Regions from separate parts of the Anaeromassilibacillus sp. SJQ-5 genome, predicted to be linked through region 1. Evidence: predicted binding sites of a transcription regulator. Region 1 holds the regulator's gene; each other region holds the start of a gene.
What was found. The regulator Rex, encoded in region 1, represses fermentation and respiration genes when NADH is low (regulators of the CRP and FNR family bind a similar motif). The targets are predictions, from matches to a motif close to ATTGTTAANNNNTTAACAAT.
Positions count from the first base shown of each region.

Region 2: a site for Rex is predicted at 2,295-2,314, ahead of adhE (bifunctional acetaldehyde-CoA/alcohol dehydrogenase). Genes of this name have one in related genera too.
Region 3: a site for Rex is predicted at 2,381-2,400, ahead of ACSAMM_RS13470 (NAD(P)H-dependent oxidoreductase subunit E). Genes of this name have one in related genera too.

Region 1 covers NZ_JBPJWQ010000001.1:1,088,574-1,093,105, reverse strand. Annotated here, with positions in the region: gene ACSAMM_RS04535 (glutamine--tRNA ligase/YqeY domain fusion protein) at 1-157, shown strand, start outside; gene ACSAMM_RS04530 (MutS-related protein) at 263-1,846, opposite strand; gene ACSAMM_RS04525 (redox-sensing transcriptional repressor Rex) at 1,926-2,558, opposite strand; gene ACSAMM_RS04520 (aconitate hydratase) at 2,592-4,529, opposite strand.
Region 2 covers NZ_JBPJWQ010000001.1:2,079,148-2,083,679, forward strand. Annotated here, with positions in the region: gene adhE (bifunctional acetaldehyde-CoA/alcohol dehydrogenase) at 1-2,256, opposite strand, end outside; gene ACSAMM_RS08835 (phosphotransferase) at 2,645-3,388, shown strand; gene ACSAMM_RS08840 (MFS transporter) at 3,528-4,532, shown strand, end outside.
Region 3 covers NZ_JBPJWQ010000001.1:3,122,755-3,127,286, forward strand. Annotated here, with positions in the region: gene smpB (SsrA-binding protein SmpB) at 1-393, shown strand, start outside; gene ACSAMM_RS13465 (PIG-L deacetylase family protein) at 447-1,970, opposite strand; gene ACSAMM_RS13470 (NAD(P)H-dependent oxidoreductase subunit E) at 2,458-2,955, shown strand; gene ACSAMM_RS13475 (ATP-binding protein) at 2,959-3,507, shown strand; gene ACSAMM_RS13480 ((2Fe-2S) ferredoxin domain-containing protein) at 3,602-3,973, shown strand; gene ACSAMM_RS13485 (NADH-ubiquinone oxidoreductase-F iron-sulfur binding region domain-containing protein) at 3,992-4,532, shown strand, end outside.

The sequences.
Region 1 (4,532 bases):
GTGCAAGGTGGAGGCGGATTTGGCCTGTGCGGCCGCTCCGCAGGCTTTTCAGTTCCTGCGGCTGGGCTATTTCTGCGTGGACAATGTGGACAGCCGGCCGGGACATCTGGTGTTTAACCGCTCGGTTTCCCTCAAGGACAGCTTCAAAAAGGGCTGATTTTTTCACACAAAAGCGCTCCGCCGTGCTTTTTTTCGCACGGCGGAGCGCTTTTTTCGAACATCTGCGAACGAAAAAGGCCGCTTTTTCGACGGTTTGTGGCCGTTACCACACGCCCTCTTGCAGATACCTCTCCGCCCGGTTCTCCGCTTCCTGGGTCAAGGCTTTATCAAACCCCATCAGGGTCAGCAAACGGATGGCGTTGCGCGTGCAGGCAGGGCCGGGACGCAGGCGATAGTCGAACGCGATGGTATCGCCGGCAATCGCCTCCTCGAAATGCGCCATTTCGTACGCGTCGGACAGCAGCGCACACAATTCAATATCGTGGGTGGCGGCGATGCAGACGGCGGTTTCTCCGGCGAGATACCGCAGCAGAGTGCTGGAGGCGGCGATCCGTTCCACCGTATTGGTGCCCCGCAGAATTTCATCGATGGCACACAGCACCCGTTCCCCGCGCTCGACCGCCGTCAGGATCCGGCGGAACGCTTTCAGCTCTGTGATAAAATAGCTCTCCCCCGCCAGAATGTCGTCCGACAGGGCCATGGATGTATAGACATGAAAGGCGGAGGCGGAATAGGCGGTGCAGGGCGCTGTGCAAAGGCTCTGCGCCATAATCGCGCTTAGGGCCGCCGCCTTGATCAGCGTGGATTTTCCCGACGCGTTGGAGCCGGTCAGCAGCAGGGATCCAGTCAGCTCCACCGTGTTGGCCACCGGGTTTTTGAGCAGCGGGTGAACCAAACCGGCGGCGGTGAAATGGGAGGGTCCCTCTTTGTCAAAGTCAATAGCCGGGTCGCAGTACACGGCGGCGCTTTTGCGATAGGAGGCCACCGCAATGGCGGCGTCCAGGCGGCCCACGCACTCATGAACGGCAAAAATATCCTCCCGCAGGCGGCTGAGGCCGACCTTCGTCCACTCATACAAAATGAGATCAAACAAGCACAGGCTATTGAGGATCTGCGCGAACTCATTGTCGTAGGCAAAGGCGCTAAAGCCCATCCGGGACAACGCGCGGGTCCGCTTTTCAGCGGCTTCGTAGGGGCGCAGGTACGCGGCCAGTTCCTTGCCGTACAACCGGCAGATTTTCTGAAAAACGGCGATCAGGGATACCGAATAGCTGGCGGCGGGCAGGTGAGTTTCCAGCCGACGAAGCATGGCGATATGATAAATCGGATTCCCGAATAGAAAAAGGAGGAGAAACGGGAGGGCGGCCGGCGAGACGATCAGGCCGATCCCGCTGCCGATCAGCCCAACGAGCAGCAGCAGGGCGACAACTAGGCCGCATTTCCCGTGAGCGGAGGGGGAAAACGCCTCGATGGTCCGCGCCCCGCCGGTTTTCCCCAGACGGGACAGAAGAACCTGCAGCTTTTGGCGCAGCTCCGGCTGTTCCTCCATCAGGCGGATGAGTCCATGCCGCCGTTCGTATTCATCCCGCTCCATCGCCGGGCAGCGCAGCTGATAATACAACAGCTGCTCGCCGGAAGCGCTGCCGGTGCTGCTGACCCGTTCAAACAGGGTATCCAGATACAAATCGTACCAGGTGGTTTCATCCAGGGCAAAGGTTTCCGGCTCTTTTTCCCGGCGGTAATCGTAATAGGAACGAATACATCGGAAATCCTCATCCTCGTACCGATTGTCCGGCGGCTTGCCAAACCGGGCGGCAATGGCGGCCGCGCGCTTTTTTGACAACAAAGACGGTTTTCCTCCTTTGATACGCAACAGCCAGGGAAGGGCGCGGTCATGACCGCGCGTTCCCTGGCCGTTTTCGCTGTTATTCCTTTTTCAACTGGTAGGACAGGGTCATCAGGCTATCGCCCAGATGGACGTTCTCCACCACCAGGCCGGGATGATGATAGGTGATATCGTAATGGGAAAAATTCCAGAAGCCGCGGACGCCTTGGGCGATCAGCCGTTCCACCAGGGCGGGTGCGGCCTCCTTGGGGATGCAGAGAATGGCCACCTGCGGGCTGCACCCGGCGCAGACCTCCTCCAGCTCGGCGGTGGGGCGCACTGTCATGCCCCGCACCTTTTTGCCGATGACCGCGGGGGAATCGTCAAAAATCCCCACCAGCCGAATGCCCCGGTTTTCAAAATCCATGTGATTGGCGATGGCTTTCCCCATATTGCCGGCCCCTAGCAGGACGGTGTCCGACAGGGAGTCCATGCCGAGGATATGACCGATTTCCGTGTACAGCTGCTCGACCATGTACCCATAGCCCTGCTGGCCGAAGCCGCCGAAGCAGTTGAGATCCTGCCGGATCTGGGAGGCGGTCAGCCCCATCCTCTGGGACAGCTCCCGGGAGGAAATCCGGGTGACGCCGTTTTCCTTCAAGTCATACAGGAACCGGTAATACCGGGGCAGGCGGCGCACCACCGACATGGAAATGTATTCGCTTTTTGCCATACTACCACCCCTTCTCTAAAACAGCTGGGCGTCTCATCCGTTTTGATTGCGGGTATAGTCCAGCAGGCCGCCGGCCAGCAGCATCTCCACCTGGCGGCGGGAGAAGGCGGCGTTCAGGGGGAAGCTCTCCCCCGTCGTGCGGTTTTCGAGCGTCACGTCCTTGCCCTGCTCCAGGCAAGCGCGCACGTCGGGCAGGACGATGTCGTCCATGAGGGAAATCCGGTCGTAATCCGCCTCATTCTTAAAGGTCAGAGGCAGGATGCCGGCGTTGATGAGGTTCGCCACATGGATGCGGGCGAAGGACTTGACAATGACGGCCTTGATGCCCAAATACAGAGGCGCCAGGGCCGCGTGTTCCCGGGAGCTGCCCTGCCCGTAGTTGGATCCGCCGATGATGATCCCCTTCCCCTGCTTCTTGCAGCGGGCGGGGAATTCCTCGTCGCAGCGCACGAAGCAATGCTCCGAAATGGCGGGGATATTGGACCGCAGGGGCAGGATTTTGGCCCCGGCGGGCATGATATGGTCGGTGGTGATATTGTCCCCCACCTTGAGCAGCACCGGCGCTTCCACCGTCTCGGGCAGGGGCGCGGTTTTGGGGAAGGGCTTAATGTTGGGACCGCGGACGATATCCACCGCGTCCATATCGGCCTCATCGGCAGGAGGCACGATCATATTGTCGTTGATGAGGAAGCGCTCGGGCAGGGTGACGACGGGGGCCTCGCCCAGGGTGCGGGGATCGGTCAGCACGCCGGTGAGGGCGGAGGCCGCCGCCACCTCGGGGCTGACCAGATAGACTTGGGCGTCGGCGGTGCCGGAACGGCCCTCAAAATTGCGGTTGAAGGTACGCAGGGAGATGCCGCCGGAGTTCGGCGACTGGCCCATGCCGATGCAGGGGCCGCAGGCGCATTCCAGAATCCGGGCGCCCGCCGCGATGAGGTCGGCCAAAGCGCCGTTTTCGGCCAGCATGTTGTACACCTGCTTGGAGCCGGGGGCGATGGAGAGGCTGACATCCGGGTGAACAGTCTTGCCCTTGAGGATGGCCGCCACCTTGAGCATATCCATCAGCGAGGAGTTGGTGCAGGAGCCGATGCAGCACTGGTTAACCGGCAGGGGGCCGAGATCCTCCACCGCCTTCACGTTGTCGGGAGAATGGGGGCAGGCGGCCAGGGGACGCAGGGAGGACAGGTCGATATCCACCACCTCGTCGTACACCGCGTCGGCGTCGGCGCTCAGCTCCACCCAATCCTGCTCCCGGCCCTGGGCCTTCATGAACGCCCGGGTCACGTCGTCGGAGGGGAAAACCGAGGTGGAGGCGCCCAGCTCGGCCCCCATGTTGGTGATGGTGGCCCGTTCCGGCACGGAAAGGGTCTTGACCCCTTCCCCGCCGTATTCGATGATTTTGCCCACGCCACCCTTGACGGACAGGAGACGGAGCACCTCGAGAATGACGTCCTTCGCCGCCACCCAGGGCCGCAGACGGCCGGTCAGGTTGACCCGCACCATCTTGGGCATGGAGATGTAGTAGGTGCCGCCGCCCATGGCCACGGCCACGTCCAGGCCGCCCGCGCCGAAGGCCAGCATGCCGATACCGCCACCGGTGGGGGTATGGCTGTCCGACCCGATGAGGGTTTTACCGGGAATGCCGAACCGCTCCAGATGCACCTGATGGCAGATGCCGTTGCCGGGGCGGGAAAAATACAGGCCGTGCTTTTTGCATACCGACTGGATATAGCGATGGTCGTCGGCGTTTTCAAAGCCGGTTTGCAGGGTATTGTGATCGATATACGCGACCGATCGCTCGGTCTTTACGCGAGGCACGCCCATGGCTTCAAATTCCAGGTAAGCCATGGTACCGGTGGCGTCCTGTGTCAAGGTCTGGTCGATCTTCAAACCGATTTCGCTGCCGGGAACGGACATGTCGCCGCTGACCAGATGCGAACGAATCAGCTTTTGCGCAATGGTGTCTCCCATGGT
Region 2 (4,532 bases), 990 kb from region 1:
GTGGGGCAGGTGGTGGAACGCGCCGAGCTTATGGGCCATGGAATGGCACACACCCAGGAAGGCATTGGCAAAGGCCATGCCGGCCATGGTGGAGGCGTCGGCCATCCGCTCCCGGGCCACCGGATCGTTGGCGCCGTCGTTATAGGCGCGGGGCAGATAGGTGAAGATGTTTTTCAGCGCTTTCAGCGCCAGGCCGTCGGTATAGTCGGTGGCCATCATGGAGGCGTAGGCTTCCAGAGCATGGGTCATGGCGTCAATGCCGGAGGCAGACGTCAGGCCCTTGGGCATGGACATCATCATATCGGCGTCGATAATCGCCATCTTGGGCAGCAGCTCATAGTCGGCCAGCGGGTATTTCACGCCGGAGGTCTCGTCGGTGATGACCGCGAAGGGGGTCACCTCGGAGCCGGTGCCGGCAGAGGTAGGCACCGCGATGAAGTAGGCCTTTTCACCCATCTTCGGGAAGGTGTACACGCGCTTGCGGATATCCATGAAGCGCATAGCCATATCCATGAAGTCCACGTCCGGATGCTCGTACATCACCCACATGATCTTGCCGGCGTCCATGGCGGATCCGCCGCCGATGGCGATGATGCAGTCGGGCTCGAAAGAGGCCATGGCCTTGGCGCCTTCCTTGGCGCAGGCCAGGGTGGGATCGGGCGCCACATCGTAGAAGGTGGTATGGGTGATGCCCATCTCGTCGAGCTTATCGGTGATGGTCTTGGTATAGCCGTTCTTGTAGAGGAAGGAGTCGGTCACGATGAAAGCCCGCTTTTTGCCCATAACGGCCTTCAGCTCAGCCAGGGCCACCGGCAGGCAGCCTTTCTTGAAATAGACCTTTTCCGGCGCGCGGAACCACAGCATGTTCTCTCTCCTCTCGGCGACGGTCTTGATATTGATCAGGTGCTTGACGCCCACGTTCTCGGACACGGAGTTGCCGCCCCAGGAGCCGCAGCCCAAAGTGAGGGACGGCGCCATGCTGAAGTTATACAAATCGCCGATGCCGCCGTGGGAGGAGGGGGTGTTGACCAGGATGCGGCAGGTTTTCATCCGGGCCGCAAAGGCATCGATCTTGTCTTTTTCGGTCACGGCGTTGACGTACAGGGAGGAGGTGTGGCCGTAGCCGCCGTCCGCCACCAGCTGATCCGCTTTGTTCACCGCGTCGGCGAAATCCTTGGCCCGGTACATGGCCAGCACGGGGGACAGCTTTTCGTGAGCGAATTCCTCCTCGATGTCCACGCTCTCCACCTGGCCGATGAGGATCTTGGCGGTTTCGGGCACATCCACACCGGCGAGCTTCGCGATGGTGTGGGCGGACTGGCCGACGATTTTCGCGTTGAGCGCGCCGTTGATGAGAATTGTCTTGCGCACCTTTTCGATTTCGTCGGGCTTCAGCAGATAGCAGCCCCTAGCCTCGAATTCCTTGCGCACCTTGTCATAGACCTTGTCGAGAACGATGACCGACTGCTCGGAGGCGCAGATCATGCCGTTGTCGAAGGTCTTGGAATGGATGATAGAGTTGACAGCCAGGGTGACGTCCGCCGTGTCATCGATGACGGCCGGGGTATTGCCCGCGCCGACGCCCAGGGCAGGTTTGCCAGAAGAATACGCCGCCTTGACCATGCCGGGGCCACCGGTGGCCAGAATGATATCCGCGCTGCGCATGACCTCGTTGGTCAGCTCCAGGGAGGGCACGTCGATCCAGGCGATGATGCCCTTGGGCGCGCCGGCCGCCACGGCGGCGTCCAGCACCACCTTCGCGGCGGCGATGGTGCTCTTCTTGGCGCGGGGATGGGGGCTGATAACGATGCCGTTGCGAGTCTTCAGGCAAATCAGGGTTTTGAAAATCGCGGTGGAGGTGGGGTTGGTGGTGGGGATGACCGCCGCCACCACGCCGATGGGCTCGGCGATCTTCTGGATGCCGGCCACGGAATCTACTTCTAACACACCGCAGGTTTTCGTATCTTTATACTGATTATAGATATACTCGGAGGCGTAGTGGTTCTTGATGACCTTGTCTTCCACGATGCCCATGCCAGTTTCCTCCACCGCCATCTTGGCGAGCGGCAGGCGCTGCTGGTTGGCAGCCATAGCGGCGGCGAAGAAAATCTTATCCACCTGCTCCTGGGTATAGGTGGCGAAAATACGCTGGGCTTCGCGAACCTCATTCATCTTGGCCACCAAGGCGTCCACCGTATCCACCAGGCCGGTGTTCGCGGTTTCGGCGGCGGGGGTCGTCAGTTCTTTCTTGCTCATCTGCTTTGTTCCTCCAGTTCCTATTTCCCACAAGGATAGTTGTTATTTTTTTAACAATTTAATTATATCAGGTGTATCCCTCTCTGTCAACTCATCATTTCCCCGGCTTTAACCAAAATGCAGAAGGGCAAATTATGTAAATCGACCAATTACCTGACAGCCATGCAGAGAACGACAAAATCCCCTTGGAAGCGGGCGGCATTCTTATGAAAAATATCCACTATGCACATAAGTTCCCAAGCAGTTTGCATCAAAAGGCCGATAAATGCAAATTGTTTGTTAAATCTACAAGAAACTCTTTACAGAGTCCTTTTTAAAGTTGTATAATACATATAGTTTCAGGCGATTTTTAATTGCCAAGGCTGCAAACGGAAAGGAGTCTTACCACATGGAACTGAAAAATCTGATTGCCTCGAGCGAAACCGTCGACATCTACCGGGAGGGAGACAAAGCGGTTAAGATCTTCAAAACCGGGCGGAAGACCGACGCTTTGTATGAAGCGCTGACCCATGCCCGCATCGAGTATACCGACCTGCTGGTTCCCACCATTCACGAAGTATCGGTCATCGACGGGCACTGGGCCATCACCATGGATCTCATCGAGGGAGACACCCTGGAGGATCTGATGAAGAAGCATCCGGAGAACGCCGACAGGTATCTGGAGGATATGGTGGATCTCCAGCTGAAGGTGCATCAGGAGAAAATGCCCAAGCTGAGCAAGCTGAAGGATAAGCTGACCCGGCTCATCAACAGCCTGGACACCATCAGCGATTCCATCAAATACGAGCTGCTGACCCGGCTGGACAGCATGCCCAAGCATGTCAAGCTGTGCCACGGCAACTTCGTCCCCGCTAACATCATCATCAACGACAAGGGCACCTACATCGTGGACTGGATCGCCGCCCGCCAGGGCAACGCCAGCGCGGACGTGGCCAAGACCTATCTGCTGCTGTCCCTCCAGTCCCCCGAGATGGCGGAGAAGTACATGAACCTGTTCTGCGAAAAGACCCATACGTCGAAAAAGTATGTCCAGGAATGGCTGCCCATCGTGGCGGCCGCCCGCCTGACGGAGAACCGTCCGGAGGAAAAAGAGCTGCTGATGAAATGGATCGACGTCGTGGCGTACGAATAAGGCGGCGCGAATCGCACTGATCAAAGCCGGGCAAATGCGGGAAAGTCCCCCATTTGCCCGGCTTTTTCCGTTTTTTGCGGTTTCGCTTGCGCGGGACGCCCGCGGTCTGGTATAATGAGCCTCCCGCCGGAAGCCGGCGGTGACAAAGCCTCTTGTATGGGGACGGCGGAGTGAAACCGCCCGCTCGCCCGCCCGGCCCTCCTTGTTCCGCCGCAAGAAGGAGCTGCCGGACACCATCACCGCGGCGGAGAATTGGAGTGTTATGGAAACGCAGGCGCAGCAGGCACCCCCGTCCAACTGGAAGACCAAAATCGCCCTGTTTCTGACCGGGCAGACCATCTCCCTGTTTGGCTCCTGCCTAGTGCAGTACGCCATCGTCTGGTATATCACCCTGACCACCCAATCGGGGATCATGATGATGATCTCCACCCTATGCGGTTTTCTGCCGCAGGTACTGATTTCCTTGTTCGCAGGGGTGTGGGCGGATCGCTATCATCGCAAGCGGCTGATCATCTGCGCCGACACCCTGACCGCGGTTTCTACGCTGATCCTGGCCATCCTGTTCCTGGCGGGACAGGGCAGCCTGTGGCTGATATTCCTGGTGTCGGGCATCCGCTCCATCGGGCAGGGAATCCAGACGCCGGCGGTTCAGGCGGTTATTCCGCTGCTGGTGCCACAGGACAAACTGATGAAGGTCAACGGCATCAATGGCAGCGTCACGTCCATGATGACCCTGCTGTCCCCCGCGGTCAGCGGTTGGCTGATGGCGGTGGCCCCTCTCGGATTCATCTTTCTAATCGACGTAATCACGGCCGTCATCGGCATCAGCATCCTCTCCGTGCAGCGAATCCCGCTGCACCAAAAGGCGCGGGAAAAACAGAAGGGCGGCTACCTGGACGACCTGAAGGCCGGGCTGCGGTATGTGAAAAGAAGCGGATTTATCCGCGAGCTGCTGATTTTCTACGCGGTGTTTTTCTTCCTGCTGGTGCCCGCCGCGCAGATGACGCCGTTGCAAGTGACCCGCACCTTCGGGGACGACGTATGGCGCCTGACCCTGGTGGAGATGCTGTTCAGCATCGGCTCGGTGGCGGGTGGCGTTATCATCGCCGCCTGGGGCGGTTTCCGCAACCGCATCGCCACCATC
Region 3 (4,532 bases), 2.0 Mb from region 1:
ATGGAGGCGGGCATTGAGCTGGCCGGAACGGAGGTCAAGGCTCTGCGGGCCGGCACCGTCAACCTCAAGGACGCCTGGTGCTCCATAGTGGAGGGCGAGATTTTTGTTAACGGCATGCATATCAGCCCCTACGAAAAGGGAAATATCTTTAACCGGGATCCCATGCGGGTGCGCCGGCTGCTGCTGCACAAGAAGGAAATCCTCCGTCTGTACGGCGTGATGAAGCAGCAGGGCTATACCCTCATCCCCTTGTCCCTGTATTTTAAAGGCTCTCGGGTAAAGGTGCAGATAGGCCTTTGCCGGGGCAAAAAGCTGTACGACAAGAGGGAGGACGCCGCCCGGCGGGATATGAAACGGGAGGCCGATCGCGCCCTCAAAGAACGAAACGCCTGAGTGGAAATAGTGAAGCAGTAAAAAGGCGCCGGACGAACAGTCCGGCGCCTTTGTTATGCCTTTTTCTTGGCGCGCAGCACGAGGATGACCAGCGTGGCGGTGGCGCCTGCTGTCAGGCAGATCACCGCAATAAGAACGGTTTTGGAGGCGGACGGCTCCTCCCCGGGGACGGAGGAATCCGGCGGAGCGGCGGTAATCGTCGTGCCGGTTGTCGGCGCGGTCACCGCTTCCGTGGCGGAGGGCGGTTCCGACGCGGTGGTCGAAGTGGGGACGGTGAAGGTGGTGGAGGCTTGTGTGGTCGGGGCCGTCGTGGCGGGTGGTGTGCCCATCGACGTTGTGGGAACAGAGGCGGCGCCTTTTTGCTTTTCCGAAAGAGGCAGGCCGTCCCAGGGGATCACCGGCGCCAGGTTCTCGAAAAAGTCGTTTTTCTTGACATCGGGGCCCACCGACGAATAATACAGGCCGAACCAGCGGTTGTCATTCTTGCCCGCCTCGTCCACGTGGTACCGGCCTCGTTTGGCTTGGGAGATATGACAGGCGAACCCGGCGCGCGCCATGTCCAGCCCGGTTTTGCCGCCGAAACGGGATAGGGGCACGTTCCAGTTCATCAGCAAATCGTCCTTGTCGTATTTATGCAGGTACAGCTTTTTGATTTGCCAGGTGCCGTACTTCCCGGCGCTGTCCGGATACTGCTGGGGATCGCCGCTCAGGGTGATGGCTTTGACAAGGGTGTTGCTGTTCATCCGGTGAGCCCCGTGGCCGTATTCGCCGTTGAGATCCTGGGTCAGCACCACATCGGGCTTGACCCGGCGGATCAGGGCCACCTGCCAGGCCATGATATCGTTTTTATTATACAGTTGATACGCCTGCTTAAGGGTGGAGCAGTATTTGTCCCCGAAATCTGACAGGATGGGATAGTTGGTAATCCCCACCGTCCACAAGCCGTCGAGCAGCTCGTGCGTGCGGCCGTAGCCGTGACGGATGAGATAAGACACCTGCACCTTTTTCCCAAACTGGCCGGCATACACCGGCATGGCGCCGCCGAACCAGAGAAGCTCGTCGTCCGCGTGGGTGGAGGCGAGAAGCATATCCGCTTTTTCCAGCGGCGGGTTCCACTGCTGCACCCAGGAAGGGGTCTCCCCCGCCCCGAGGACATACAGCTCGCCGAGCACGGCCTGGCCGCTGAAGGTCAGGCGATAGGTGCCGCTGCCCGCGTCCAGCTTTTTGAACTCGTGGAGGAACGAATCTGCCCCGCCCTCCGCCAACGGCTCAGTGCCGCCGTCCGTCACCCGGGACAGCACCCAGGGGACGGGCTTGCTGTTCCACAGAAGATAAACGCCGCCGATCGGCTGTTTGCTGTGCAGCTGGATATACGCCTCTTTTCCGCCCTTCCAGGAGGTGCCGGCGGATCCATCCGTCAGAAACCGTACGATGGATCCATTCTGGGAGGCCGAGAAGGAACAGGAGTTGGAAATATCGCCAGGCTGCAGCTCCGAGGCGTCCGCCGCTGGGAGCGAGCCGATGGAGGTGATACAAATAACGGCTGTGGCCGCCGCGGCCCACATTTTCAGTTTCATTGACGCTCACCGTCCTCTGTGTGGTGTTGGGAAATTTATTCAGATCGGCTAATGCCCATCGCAATCGATCGATTCACGGGAGCGAACCCCTTTACTACCACTATATTTTATCAAATCGGTTAGGCAAAGTAAACCGCGTTTAACAATCTTAATAGGATCGTAAGGAGTTTTGCCGATGAATTTTCCGTTTCTTCTATATTTTTCAGGCCAGGCGGCGCTAGGCAAAAAAACGTGGTATGTTTGAGGTGCCTACCACATATATTTCCCCATATGGACAAGCCGGCAGCCGGCTCGCGCCGATTCGCGAAAAAGCGTCAGAAAGCGCGTAAAAGGCCAAAAAAAAGCGTTTTTTATCTAGCTTTTTGCGGAGAACTCTGTTATACTGAGGGGTAGTCGATGCTGCACAAAAGATTGATATTTTCTTCACAATATTTGTCGAGGTGCAGATCTGAATAGAACCTATGATTGGCAAGGAGGAAACGGCAACATGCAAAAAAAGATCAGCAAACTCCCGTTTAAAGGGACGGCTGAGCAGGCGGCCCAACTGAAGGAAGTTATCGACGCCAACAAGCAGGATCCCAGTCGCCTGATGTTCGTCATGCAGGAAGCCCAGGGGATTTATGGGTATCTCCCCATGGAGGTGCAGCAGATGATCGCGGACGGGATGAATGTCCCGCTCGAAAAGGTGTACGGGGTGGCGACCTTCTACGCCCAGTTCGCCCTGTCCCCCAAGGGTGTCTACAATGTATCCGTCTGCCTGGGCACGGCCTGCTATGTCAAGGGCGCGGGCGATTTGTTCAATAAGCTCAGCGAAAAGCTGGGTATCGGCGCGGACGAATGCACCGAGGACGGCCAGTTCTCCCTGACCGCCTGCCGCTGCATCGGCGCCTGCGGCCTGGCCCCCGTCCTGACGGTGAACGAGGATGTGTACGGCCGTCTGACCGTGGACGACATTGACGGTATACTGGCCAAGTATACCGCTTGAGTTATGCGGGAATTGTCGTTAAACGTCTTGGACATCGCGCAGAACTCCATCGCCGCCGGCGCGTCCGTCATCACCATGACGGTGGAAGAGGACGCCGGGGCGGACCGGCTGACGCTGTCGGTGGAGGATAACGGCTGCGGCATGACGTCCGAGCAGCTGGAGCGGGTGCGGGATCCGTTTTACACCACCCGCACCACCCGCCCGGTGGGCATGGGGATCCCCCTGTTCCGCATGGCGGCGGAGGCCACCGGCGGCTCGCTTTCCATCACGTCTAAGCCGGGGGCCGGCACCACCGTGACGGCGGTGTTCGGGCTGTCCCATATCGACCGGCTGCCGCTGGGCGACATGGACGGGACGGTGTCCACCCTGGTGCGGATGAATCCGGGACTGGATTTTCGCTATATCCACCGGGTGGACGGACGGGAGTTCGTGTTCGACACCCGGGAAATCCGCGATATCCTGGGGGACGTGCCCCTGGACGATCCGGACGTGGCCTTGTGGCTGAACGAGTACCTCCGGGAGCAGGACGGGGCCGTCGGCGGCACCGCTTGACAATCTGAACCGTTTGACATCCAGCGCGAGGGAAGCTTTTCGCGCCGAATTTACGTCTGCCGGGCCGCCCGCCCGGCAAGAAATGGAGGATCATATGAAAACCCTGGCAGAATTGCAGGCCATCCGTGATAAAGCCCGCGAAAAAATGGCGGTGCGGGACAACCAGCAGGACGCCACGCGTGTCATCGTGGGCATGGCCACCTGCGGCATCGCCGCCGGCGCCCGCCCGGTTTTGAACGCGTTTGTGGACGAGGTGGCCAAACGGCACCTCCAGAACATAACGGTCACCCAGACCGGCTGCATCGGCATGTGCCAGCTCGAGCCCATCGTGGAGGTTCTGGCGCCCGGCAAAGAAAAGGTCACCTACTGCAAGGTCACCCCGGAAAAGGTGGCGCGCATCGTCGCGGATCACCTGGTTAACGGGAACCCCGTCGCCGAGTACACCGTCGGCGCGCAGATGAAATAAAGAGGAGGAAGAAAAGCCATGTATCGTTCCCATGTACTGGTTTGCGGCGGCACAGGATGCACCTCCTCCGGCAGTCAGCAGATCATCGAGACGCTCGAAAAGGAGATTGCCGTCCAGGGCCTGACCGATGAAGTCAAGGTCGTGCGTACCGGCTGCTTCGGCCTGTGCGCTCTTGGCCCGATTATGATCGTGTATCCCGAGGGTTGCTTCTATTCCCGCGTCAACGTGGAGGATATTCCGGAAATCGTCAGCGAGCATCTGCTCAAGGGCCGTATCGTCACCCGCCTGCTCTACGATGAGACAGTGGAGAAGGACGAGGTCAAGTCTCTGAACGAGACCGATTTCTATAAGAAACAAGTGCGGGTGGCGCTGCGCAACTGCGGCGTTATCAACCCCGAATCCATTGACGAATACATTGCCTTCGACGGCTACCAGGCGCTGGCCAAGTGCCTGACCGAGTACACCCCGGATCAGGTCATTCAGGTGATTACCGATTCCGGCCTGCGGGGCCGCGGCGGCGGCGGGTTCCCCACCGGCCGCAAGTGGGCGCTCTGCGCCC